Linked DNA regions of Duganella dendranthematis. The main gene of each other region encodes a partner of the protein of the gene in region 2 in a complex. Links are inferred from orthologs where the notes say so. Each region holds a gene or a part of one and is shown on either strand. Other genes may lie near its edges.

Region 1 (5,342 bases), 1.9 Mb from region 2 along the record:
GATCGGCATCGCCGTCCAGCGGGGCGATGTCGAACCATTGCGATGTCGCCCTCCCATCCGCGTCGCTGCCGAAGCGGATGCGGAAATTGCTGTTGGCCTCGTAATAAAACTCGGTCGGCGACAGCGCCAGCAGCGGCAGCCATCTGCCATCCGCCGGATAGCGCACCTGCAAGCGGCCATCCTTGACCTGGAACGTGTAGCGTTCATTGCCCTGCGTGTAGACGCCGGCGCGCTGTTGCAGCACGCCGTCCGCCAGCGTCTGCGGCGTTGGAGTCGGCAGCGGTGGCGCACTGCCGGCAGCAATGGTGGCGATGCGGCGCGCAGTCGAGGGCAGTCCGAATTGCGGCGAGTCGTCGCTATTGCTCATCATCGACACAATCACCTTCGATTGCGGGATGTACACCACTTCGGCATGGAAACCCTGGACGTCGCCGCTGCTGCGCAGGTAAGGCTGGCCGGCCAGCGTGTACGGGCGGATGCCGTAGCCGTACGGCACGCGGCCGCCGTTCTGCAACGTAGCCTGGGTGTTCATCGCCTTCAGGCTGGCCGGCTTGAGCACGGCGCCGCCTTGCAGCGCGACGGTCCAGCGCACCAGGTCGGCATTGGTGGAGGCGTAGCTGCCGCCGCCAAACAGCAGGCTGCTGTTCCAGCGCACGGCAAGCTGCGGGCCGCGTTCATAGGGCGTGACCATATCCTTGATCAGGCCGGCAGTGTGGATGAAATAGGTATGCGTCATGCCCAGCGGCACGAAGAACTGGCGCGCCAGGTAGGCGTCGTATTTTTCACCGGACAGCTGCTCAATAATCATCCCCAGCAGCGTGTAATTGACCGACGAGTAGGCGTAGGCCGTGCCCGGCGGCGCCAGCAACGGCGTGGCGATGGCCTGGTCCAGCAGCTGTTGCGGCGTGTGTTCTTCGAATGCCTGCTTGCGGAAGCCGGCGTCGGTGAAGACGTTGGCGATGCCAGAGGTGTGCTGCAGCAAGCGTTCGACGGTGATGTCGTTCCACGCTACCGGCACGGTGGGGAAATATTGGCGGATCGGCGTTTGCAGATTCAGCTTGCCGTCCTCGACCAGTTTCATGATCGCGGCCGCCGTGAATTGCTTGCCCACCGAGGCGGCATGAAACACGTGGTCGGGCCGGATAGGGACGTTCAATTCGACGTTGGCCAGGCCATAGCCCTTGTTGAGCAGGGTCACGCCGTCCTTGATCACCAGCACGGCGGCGCCAGGCCGATTGCCTGGGAATAGCCGCGTCAGTTCGGCATCGATGACCTCGACCTCGGCGTTGCTGGTGGCGGCGCTGGCAGCCGGTATCAGCGCCGAGGTGAGCAAGATGGCGGCGTTGGCGGCTTTGAGCAGTTGCATGGTATCCCCCTGAAATAATAATGTAAGGACATCATATGTTCAGGGGGCAATCTCCAGCCAGCGGCGTGCGATGGATGGTGAAAATGGCGTGCCCGGCCGCAAATCGCCGGGCTGGCCGGACTTATTGCGCCGGCGCTACCATCTCAGCGTATTCGTACAGGTCGCCGAGGATTTGCTCGGCGCGCTCGTCGGCGTGCTGCTGCAGTTCGTCGATCTGGGCGAAGAAGTCATCGATGGTGCGGCTGCCGCCCACGCCTTCGTAGAAGCGCGCGGCGCGGTGCTGTTCCCAATGCTCGACTTCGGTCTCCGACAAGGTCTCCGGGAAGTTGCGCGCGCGGTAGCGGAACAGCAGCTCGGCCAGGCGGGCGTCGCCAAACGCCGGGGACGCCACCGCCAGCCGCGCCGGCGATTCGCGCCGCAAGGTGTCCAGCAGGCGGCGGTCGTCTTTGCTGATGAAGCCGTTGTACAAATCCTCATCCACGTCCAGCGGCGCACTGCGCGGGCGATGGAATACTTCTTCCCACACCGCGCCGAGGTCGCGTCCGGCCGCCGCAATCGCCGCGTGCGCCTTGCCCTGTTCCAGATCGATGCCCCATTTGGCCGCCATCGCCGGCGACAGGGTCTTCAGGTTGGACACCAGCATCGGCGATTTATTCAGGTGGATGCTTTTCACCGGCAAGCGCGTCACGCCTTCCGGCAGCGCGTCGGCGCGCGAGAAGATGCGGGTGCGGATGGTGTCGGCGTCCAGCGTGAACAGCTCGCTCGGATCGTAGGTGCAATCCCAGACAATCACTTCGTTCTTGTTGGTTGGATGCGTGCCCAGCGGATAGACCAGGGCGATGCAGCCGCGCTCGGTCGGGAACATGCCGGACACGTGCAGAAACGGCTGGCGCAGGTTGGTGGCCAGATGCATGCCAATCTCGTCGGCCACGCGGTCTTTCTTGTGCAGCGCGAAGCAGAAGTCGAACAGTTTCGGCTGGTGCTGGCGGATCAGCCGCGCCAGCGCGATGGTCGCGCGCACGTCCGACAGCGCATCGTGCGCCGCCTCGTGCAGTAGCCCGTTGGCCTTGGCCAGGTCTTCCAGCCGGAAGCTGGGCTTGCCGTCTTCCTTGGTCGGCCACTGAATGCCTTCCGGCCGCAGCGCGTAGGTCATGCGCACCACGTCCAGCAAGTCCCAGCGGCCGCAGCCGTTTTGCCATTCGCGTGCATACGGGTCGATCAAGTTGCGCCAGAACATGAAGCGGGTGATTTCGTCATCGAAACGGATGGTGTTGTAGCCGACGCCGATGGTGCCCGGCTGCGAGAAGGCTTGCTCGATGGTCGCCGCGAATTGATGTTCGGCCACGCCCCATTCCAGACATTGCTGCGGGGTGATGCCGGTGATCAAGCAAGATTGCGGATCTGGCAGGAAGTCATTGGCTGGCTTGCAATACAGCATGATCGGATCGCCGATCTCGTTGAGCTCGGCGTCGGTGCGGATCGCGGCGAATTGCGCCGGGCGATCGCGACGCGGAACGGCGCCAAAAGTTTCGTAGTCGTGCCAGAGAAATGTCTGATTTGTCATAAGGTGCTACAGAAATTTAAAAAACTGCCGATAATTTAGGCATCTACACTGAGGAGCAACATTATGGCTACTCCCGTCTCGCTGACTTCAAGCAACACCACCAATGCCGCCACCCAGGTCCAGGCCAAGGATGACAAGCCGGTGTCGGTTGCCGCCAAGGCCAAGGCCGATCTGAATGCCTCCATCGTACAGGCTTCCTTGTCGGTGTCGATCAGTTCCTCGAACGACCAGATGTCGGTGGTGCTGAAAACTGCGCTGACCGGCATTAACGAGGCGCTCAAGAAGGACGGCTTCGGCGATGACGCCATCCAGAATGCCGCGTCGCAGGATAATACCCCGGAAGGCACCGCCGGCCGCATTGTATCCTTGTCGACCGGGTTTTTCGAAGCCTACAAGCAGCAACACCCCGGCGAAGACGAGGGTGAATTGCTGAACAAGTTCATGGATACGATCAAATCGGGCATGGAACGCGGCTTCAAGGAGGCGCGCGAAGTGCTGCAGGGGCTGAACGCGCTGAATGGCGATATTTCGTCCAATATCGACAAGACCTATGAGCTGGTGCAGAAGGGCTATGACGATTTCATCGCCGCGCATCAGGCGAAAACTGATACCGCTGCGACCGGCGCCAGCACCAGCAACACGGCCGCCAGCGCCACGGCTACCGACAAGGCTGCGGCCTGATCGGCTCAGGCCGCGACCTGATTGCGGCCCAGTTCCTTGGCACGGTACAGCGCCGCGTCGGCGGTCGCGATCAGATCGTGCTCACTTTGCTGCGGCCGCAGCACCGACACCCCAGCGAGGCCGTAATGTGCGGCAGCGGCAGGCGCATGTCGGTGAACACCTTGGCTTGCCGCATGCGCTCGCACAGCCGCTCAGCCACCGACGCCGCCACCTTGTCGCTGGTGTCCGGCAACAACACCATCATTTCTTCGCCGCCGTAGCGCACCGCGAAATCGGTCGGCCGCAGCGCGCCGCTCAGCACCTGGGCCGCCGCGCGCAAGGCTTCGTCGCCGGCCAGGTGGCCGTGGGCGTCATTGAATTTCTTGAAGTGATCCAGGTCGATCATGATCAGCGCCAGCGGCGCGTTGGAGCCGTGCGCGGTGGCCACCATGGTCGGCAACAGGTCGTTGAGCCAGGCGCGGTTGTACAAGCCGGTCAGGCCGTCGATCATCGACAGCTGGCGGTAGAATTCGCCCAGCTTCTGGCGCCGGCGCAGCTGCGCGTTGGCGGCGCGGATGCGGAACGACAGCAGCCGCAGCAGGTTACGCGCCAGCACATTCGATTGATCGATCAGTTGCCAGACGATGTCGGCCTCGACCACCAGCACTTCGCTTTCCTCCAGCGCGGTGGTGGTGGACAGATTGGCTTCCTCATCCAGCACCGACTGTTCGCCCACGCTTTCGCCCGGCAGGATCTTGCTGATGGTGCCGTCGGCCATGCCGGAACGCGTGTCGCTGGCCACCGACAATGCGCCGCGCAGCAGGATGTACAGGCGCGCGCGGTTGGACTCGGCAATCGCCTCGCCGGCATCCAGCGACATGATGGGGCAATGGGCCAGCAGTCTGGCGATGACGGCGTCGTCGTCGGAGTTGCGCAGCAGCTGCAAGTCGCTGATCCGATAGCTCGATGAGCCGAATGTGCTGATTTGTTTCAAGGATGTCTCGCAGGATGCCAAAAGGCAATCATTAGTTCTGGAATTATCATATCCGAAAACGTTAGAGGCGTGGTTCAATAACGGCATTGCAACCAACTGGAAACAACATGAGCTACCTTGACGCGCTGGGAGTCGCCCATCAGCCCGATCCGGATGCGCGCATCGTCTCGCTGGTGCCGTCGATTACCGAGTTGCTGTGCGACCTGGACCTGGCCGCGCAAGTGGTGGGGCGGACCGGTTTCTGCATCCATCCGTGGGACGTGGTGCAGCAGATTCCCAAGGTCGGCGGCACCAAGGACGTCAACCTGGACAAGATCCGCGCGCTGGCGCCGACCCATGTGGTGCTCAATATTGACGAAAACGAAAAGCCGACTGCCGATGCGCTGGCCGAATTCGTGCCGAATATCATCGTCACCCATCCGCTGCGGCCGTATGACAACGTCGCGCTGGCGCGCCTGATGGGCGGCGTGTTTTGCCGCAAACAGCAGGCCGCCGACTGGTGCGCCGCGTTCGAGGCCGAATACGCGCTGCTGCAGGCCGCGCCGAAAGGACCGCCGCAAACCATGTTGTACTGCGTGTGGCAGGACCCGTGGATGACGATCTCACGCGATACCTATATCGCCCGCATGCTGGAGGAAATCGGCTGGAGCGTGCCGGAACTGGGCGAGGAGCGCTATCCGGCGTTCCGCTGGTCGAGCGAGTTGATTGCGCAAATCGATGGCGTGCTGCTGTCCAGCGAGCCGTACCGCTTCACCGAA
Region 2 (5,450 bases):
CATCACGCGCGTGTCCGCCCACGTGGTCAACGGCGAACCAATCGCCTTCGTGCAGGAAGCCGGCAGCCCGGATTGGTGGACCCGTCCGACGCCGCTGCCGGAGAACATCCACCGCTTCACCAGCTTTGACGAGGTGCCGCTGGACCGCTACGCCGCGCTGCTGTGGGTGACGCACGCCGAGGTGCCGGCCGAACGCTGGACTGCGCTGACCGAACGCCTGGTGGTCTACCGCCCGCCGCAGGACGCATGAGCCCAGCATTCACCATAGGCCTCGGCTGCGACCGCGGCGTGCTGCTGGAGACCGTGCGCGAAGCCGTGCATGCCGCGCTGGCCGCCGCCGGCGCGCAGCCGCAGCAAGTGGTGGCCGCCGCCAGCATCACGCTGAAGAAGGACGAAGTGGCGCTGCTGGCGCTGGCCGAGGAAAACGGCTGGCCGCTGCACTTCTTCGAAGCCGAACAACTGGCCGCAGTCGACGTGCCGCATCCATCCGAGACCGTGCGCAAGTACACCGGTACGCCATCGGTCAGCGAAGCGGCGGCGCTGCTGGCCGCCGGGCCGAATACGCCGATGACCGCGCTGGTCGTCGAAAAACATAAACACAAAGGGACGGACGGCCGCAACGCCACCGTCTCTATCGCAAGGAAAACACCATGAGTGGAGCAGGAAAAATCATGCTGGTGGGGATTGGCCCCGGCAGCGTAGAACACATGACGCAGCGCGCGCGCGACGCCATCGCCGAAGCGGATGTGGTGATCGGCTACGTCACCTACATCAAGCTGGTGGCCGATCTGATCGAAGGCAAGGAGATCATCCGCAAGTCGATGACCGAAGAGCTGGACCGCGCCATCAGCGCGCTGGAAGCGGCGCGCGCCGGCAAGAAGGTGGCGCTGATTTCCTCGGGCGATGCGGGCGTCTACGGCATGGCCGGTCCGACCTATGAAGTGTTGTTCCAGTCCGGCTGGACGCCGGACGATCCGGTGCAGGTGGAAATCATCCCCGGCGCCTCGGCGCTGAACAGCTGCGCCGCGCTGGTTGGCGCGCCGCTGACGCACGATTTCTGCGCGATCTCGCTGTCCGACCTGCTGACGCCGTGGCCGACCATCGCCCGCCGGCTGGACGCTGTGGCCATGGCCGATTTCGTGGTCGCGCTGTACAACCCGAAGAGCGGCCGCCGCACGCGCCAGATCGTCGAAGCGCAGCGCCTGTTCCTGCGCCATCGCCGCCCGGACACCCCGGTGGCTATCGTCAAGAGCGGTTACCGCCGCCGCCAGAACATCGTCTTCACCACGCTCGATTCGATGGCCGAAGCCGACATCGGCATGCTCAGCACGGTCCTGATCGGCAACAGCAACACCTTCGTGCGCCACGGCCTGATGGTGACGCCGCGCGGCTACGCCAACAAGTACGATATGGAAGAGGGCGGCGCCACGCGCGAAGGCGAGAAGGCAGGCCGTTCGCTGTCGACCGGCCTGCTGGGCTGGCTGGAAACGCTGCAGGCCGAACACGCGGCCGGCGACAGCATCGAGACGCTGGCCGCGCGCCACCGCCTGCCGGCCGACTATATCCGCGACACGTTGAATGAACCGGTGGAGGCCGAAGCCGCCGCCAGCGAGGAGAGCGAAGCATGAGTGACGCCGTCATCAAGCCGAAAATCGGCAATTACTACCGCCACATCCTGATCTGCACCGGCCCGCGCTGCGCCCAGGACGGCGCCTCGCAGGCGCTGTTCGACAGTCTGGGCGACAAGTTCAAGGCCGCCGGGCTGAACGAAGGCGAGTTGCGCGTCAAGCGCAGCCGGGTCAGCTGCTTTGCCGCCTGCAAGGGTGGTCCGATCATGTGCGTGCAGCCGGACGGCACCTGGTATTACAACGTCACGCCGGAAAATATGGACCGCATCATCGACGACCACCTGTGCAACGGCAAGCCGGTGGAAGAGCTGGTATTTCACCAGGCGGGCAACACGGATTTTGAGCGATAACAAAATCACTGCGCTCGGATTCTAGGGTTCAAAGTCAAAAGTGAGATAAACTTCTAGTTTGGTCGAACACATTGGAGTTTTAATAAAATGGCATCAGTCAACAAAGTCATCATCGTCGGCAATCTGGGTCGCGATCCTGAAATTCGCTACATGCCTAGCGGTGATGCGATCGCCAACATCGCCGTGGCGACCTCGTATAAATCGAAAGACCGTAACACCGGTGAGCAGAAAGAGCTGACCGAGTGGCACCGTATTTCGTTCTTCGGCCGTCTGGCGGAAATCGTCGGCCAGTACCTGAAAAAAGGTTCGTCGGTCTACGTCGAAGGCCGTCTGCAGACCCGTAAGTACACCGATAAAGATGGCGTAGAGAAATACGCAACCGACATCATCGCGGAAAACATGCAGATGCTGGGTGGCCGCGCAGGTGGCGGCGACGCCGGCATGGACGATGGCAACAGCTACGGCGGTGGCGGTGGCTACGAAGCCCCACCACAGCGCCAGGCTCCGGCCCCGCGCCCGCAGATGGCGGCCCCGGCGCCAGCACCACGCCCAGCCCCGCGTCCAGCACCGAACTTCTCGGACATGGATGATGATATTCCGTTCTAAAGCAGCTTAGCTTTGGAAAATACAAATCCCCATAACTCGTTGAAGTTATGGGGATTTTTTACAATTTAGGGCCGGATCATTTGCAGACGTAGGCCTTGCCGATCCATTCGCTGGTCATGCTGGTGCCTTGCTGCGACCACACCACGTCGGTGGCTTTCAGTCGCACGGCTTCGTTCATGGCTTTGGCCTTGGCGTTCTTGGTGCCGATGCCGGCGCTCAGACCGACAAATACCGAGTCGGAACCGTAGACCGGTCCGGCCAGCTTGCACGACTTCACTTCGCTGTCGTTGACTTCGCGGAGGTTGTTGGGCGTGACGGTGGTGCAGGCGGTCAGGACTGCCAGGCTGCCGAGGCAGGCCAGTACGCGTTTGATGTTGTTCATGATTTCTTTCCGTCAGCGTGATTATTGAGCGGCCTGGCTGGCCAGTACGTTGCCTTTTTTGTCGACCAGCTCGACCTTGAGGATCTGCGCCTGCACCACTTTCTTGCTGACGTCGGCGTCCTGTACATAGCCGTACACCACCAGGTGCATGGACTCGTACTTGCTGCGTAAGCCTTCGATCACGCGCGCCTTGTCTTCTTCCGGCACGTTGAGATAGCGGAAGCTGGCACCGTTGTTGAAACCGATCTTGTAGCTGCTGTTGTCACCAAAGTAGCGGTACGATCCTTTCTCCCACACCGACGAATCGAGCGGGAAGCCTTTTTTCTCGAAGTCGTATTTCTGCACCGGGCTAGGGATGTCCAGCTTGACGTAGCGCTGCTGCGCCGCCTGCGCCACGCCGGCATCGATCTTCAGTTTCAGCGCTTTCAGCAGGTCGTTCTTCTTGAACTCGTCGGAGGCGGTGGCGTAGTCGCGCGAGTAGCTGGTCGCCACTTCGTTGTAGTCGATCGGCATGCCGGCCACGCCGAGGTAGGCGAACATCAGCTGGTTGCCGCTTTCGATGTCGGTGTAGCTGCTGGCCGGCGTGTTCGGATCGCCTTTCGGCAGGGCGGCGCGCGCTTGTTCCTTGGCTTGTTCGGCCATGACGGCGGGTTTGGCGGCGTCGGCCAGATTCGGCTTGGCGTCGGCGCCGGCCGGTGCGGTGGTGGTCTTGTCGCCGCAAGCGGCCAGCAGGGCCAGCGTCAGCAGGCTGGCGGCAGGGAGGAGACGGAATGAGTGGCGCATGGTGTTTCCTTGATCAAGTAGAAGTGGGTTCAAGCCTTGGCGGCGAGGAATTGGATGGCGCTGCGGCCAGCCAGGTACAGGCTGGCGGCCAGCGACAGGTAGCCGCCGATGCCGACGGAGATGGCGCGCATGGCTTCGCGCAGCATTTCGTTGCCGATGTTTTCGGCCATGCGCCCGCCCTGGCCGCCGCCGAACATGCTGGCGGCGCCTTGCGCCTGCTTCAGGCTGTCGCTGATGCCGAGGTAGACCATCAGTGCTACCAGCAGCATGAAGGCCAAGGGCAGCAGGCCGCCCAGGTGCGCCCGCTTGTCCTTCCAGACTTGCGGCGCCAGCGGGGCGATCAGGGCGACGATGCACAGGAAGGCGTAGATGCCGCCGCCAGCGCCGCCGCCGGCGTCGCTAAAGCTGGTCATCAGCGTGGCGGGCGAGTTGAGCACGCCGAGGATTTTCCAGAAGGACAGTCCAACGCGGTAGCTGGACGAGATCTGGATCGCGATGGTGTTGAGGAAGAACCAGCCGGCTACCAGTGCCGCCATGGCGACCAGGGTCGGCACGCCGAAGCGCGCGGTCAGGCCGGCAGCCAGTTCGCCGCCCTTAGCCTTGGCGGCTTGCATCGCCAGCTCCGCCTGTTCCTTGGCCAGTTGGGTGTCGGCCACCGGGATCACCGTGCGCAAGGCGCCGGAATCATCCAGGTCGGCTTCGACCACCAGGCCGACCTTGGGCGGCGTGTCCGATTTCCAGTGGGCTTCCAGCGTGAATGGATGCTGCACGCCGTCGATACTCAGCAGACCGGGGCCGGCGTTGGTGTCCCGCAAAATCTTGCCGCGTTTTTTCATGATGCTGTTTCTCCTCTCCAGTTTCAGTGCCGCACACGCAGCCTGTCGCGGTGTTATTCGTAGGGCTGGAGAGCACGGTTCAAATTATTTTTTGTTTTTTGTATGTTGCCAAAAGATGATGATCTGACCCTATAATGTTTCTCATGATTACCAATCCCAGCGTCATAAAATTTCGTCGGAGGCCCGCTTGAGTACGCCCACGCTGGCGCCCAGCGAGCTGCTGGCGGCCATGGCCGGTGGCGACCAGCGCGCGCTCGATGCGCTGTATCGCGGCTGGTCGCGCAAGGTGCGGGTGTTTGCCCATGCCAGGCTGCTGCGTTGTGGATTGGATGCGGACGCCATCGCCGACGAAGTTACGGTCGATGTGTTTCATGATTTGTGGCGAGCGCCGCTGCGTTACGACGGTCGTATTGAATTCGCCAGCTGGCTGCTCACGCTGACGCGCAACAAGACGGTCGATCAGATTCGTCGCCACGGCAAGCGTCAGGCGGCGGAAGTGCTGCTCGATGAAGAGGGTGAGCTGGAGCAGGCGGCCGCCACCCACTTGGAGATGATGGCGCCGAGTCCGATGGTGTTGCAGGAGAATGCGCAGCGCCGCTCGGCGGTGCTGAATTGCTTGCGCCGGCTGCGCAATCCGCTGCAGCGCGAGAGCCTGACGTTGTGGGCATTGGAAGATATGTCGGTGGTCGAGATCGCCCGCATTCAAGGGACGGTGGAGGGGACCGTCAAGAGCCGGCTGTTCCATGGCCGGCTCAATTTGCGCCAGTGCCTGGAGCGCTGGTTTGTACAGGAAGGTGGCCGTCATGGATGAGCAACAACGTTTGCTGGAGCGCTTGCCCGATTACCTCACCGGTCACGTCACCGG

What was found.
Region 1: the proteins of ssb (region 2) and sbcB are in contact, whole or in part, in a crystal structure (PDB 3C94), measured with the Escherichia coli proteins. The link is inferred for Duganella dendranthematis from one-to-one orthologs.

What each region holds. Positions count from the first base shown.
Region 1 is NZ_CP051684.1:4,040,511-4,045,852, forward strand. Bases 710-3,591 are described here. They hold sbcB (exodeoxyribonuclease I), read right to left. Parts: upstream 2,931-3,591; coding sequence 1,488-2,930; downstream 710-1,487. Other genes in these bases: HH213_RS18435 (serine hydrolase domain-containing protein), read right to left, coding at 710-1,366; HH213_RS18445 (DUF5610 domain-containing protein), read left to right, coding at 2,994-3,591. In the rest of the region: more of HH213_RS18435, read right to left, coding at 1-709; more of HH213_RS18445, read left to right, coding at 3,592-3,611; HH213_RS18455 (helical backbone metal receptor), read left to right, coding at 4,692-5,342. UniProt on the Escherichia coli protein: Degrades single-stranded DNA (ssDNA) in a highly processive manner.
Region 2 is NZ_CP051684.1:2,167,412-2,172,861, reverse strand. The notes cover bases 835-3,824. They hold ssb (single-stranded DNA-binding protein), read left to right. Parts: upstream 835-2,065; coding sequence 2,066-2,584; downstream 2,585-3,824. Other genes in these bases: HH213_RS09915 (hypothetical protein), read right to left, coding at 3,779-3,824; HH213_RS09920 (DUF4852 domain-containing protein), read right to left, coding at 2,988-3,749; HH213_RS09925 (hypothetical protein), read right to left, coding at 2,661-2,966; HH213_RS09935 ((2Fe-2S) ferredoxin domain-containing protein), read left to right, coding at 1,625-1,978; cobJ (precorrin-3B C(17)-methyltransferase), read left to right, coding at 835-1,628. In the rest of the region: HH213_RS09950 (cobalamin biosynthesis central domain-containing protein), read left to right, coding at 1-250; HH213_RS09945 (cobalamin biosynthesis protein), read left to right, coding at 247-654; more of cobJ, read left to right, coding at 651-834; more of HH213_RS09915, read right to left, coding at 3,825-4,585; HH213_RS09910 (RNA polymerase sigma factor), read left to right, coding at 4,773-5,396; HH213_RS09905 (hypothetical protein), read left to right, coding at 5,389-5,450. UniProt on the Escherichia coli protein: Plays an important role in DNA replication, recombination and repair. Binds to ssDNA and to an array of partner proteins to recruit them to their sites of action during DNA metabolism. Acts as a sliding platform that migrates on DNA via reptation.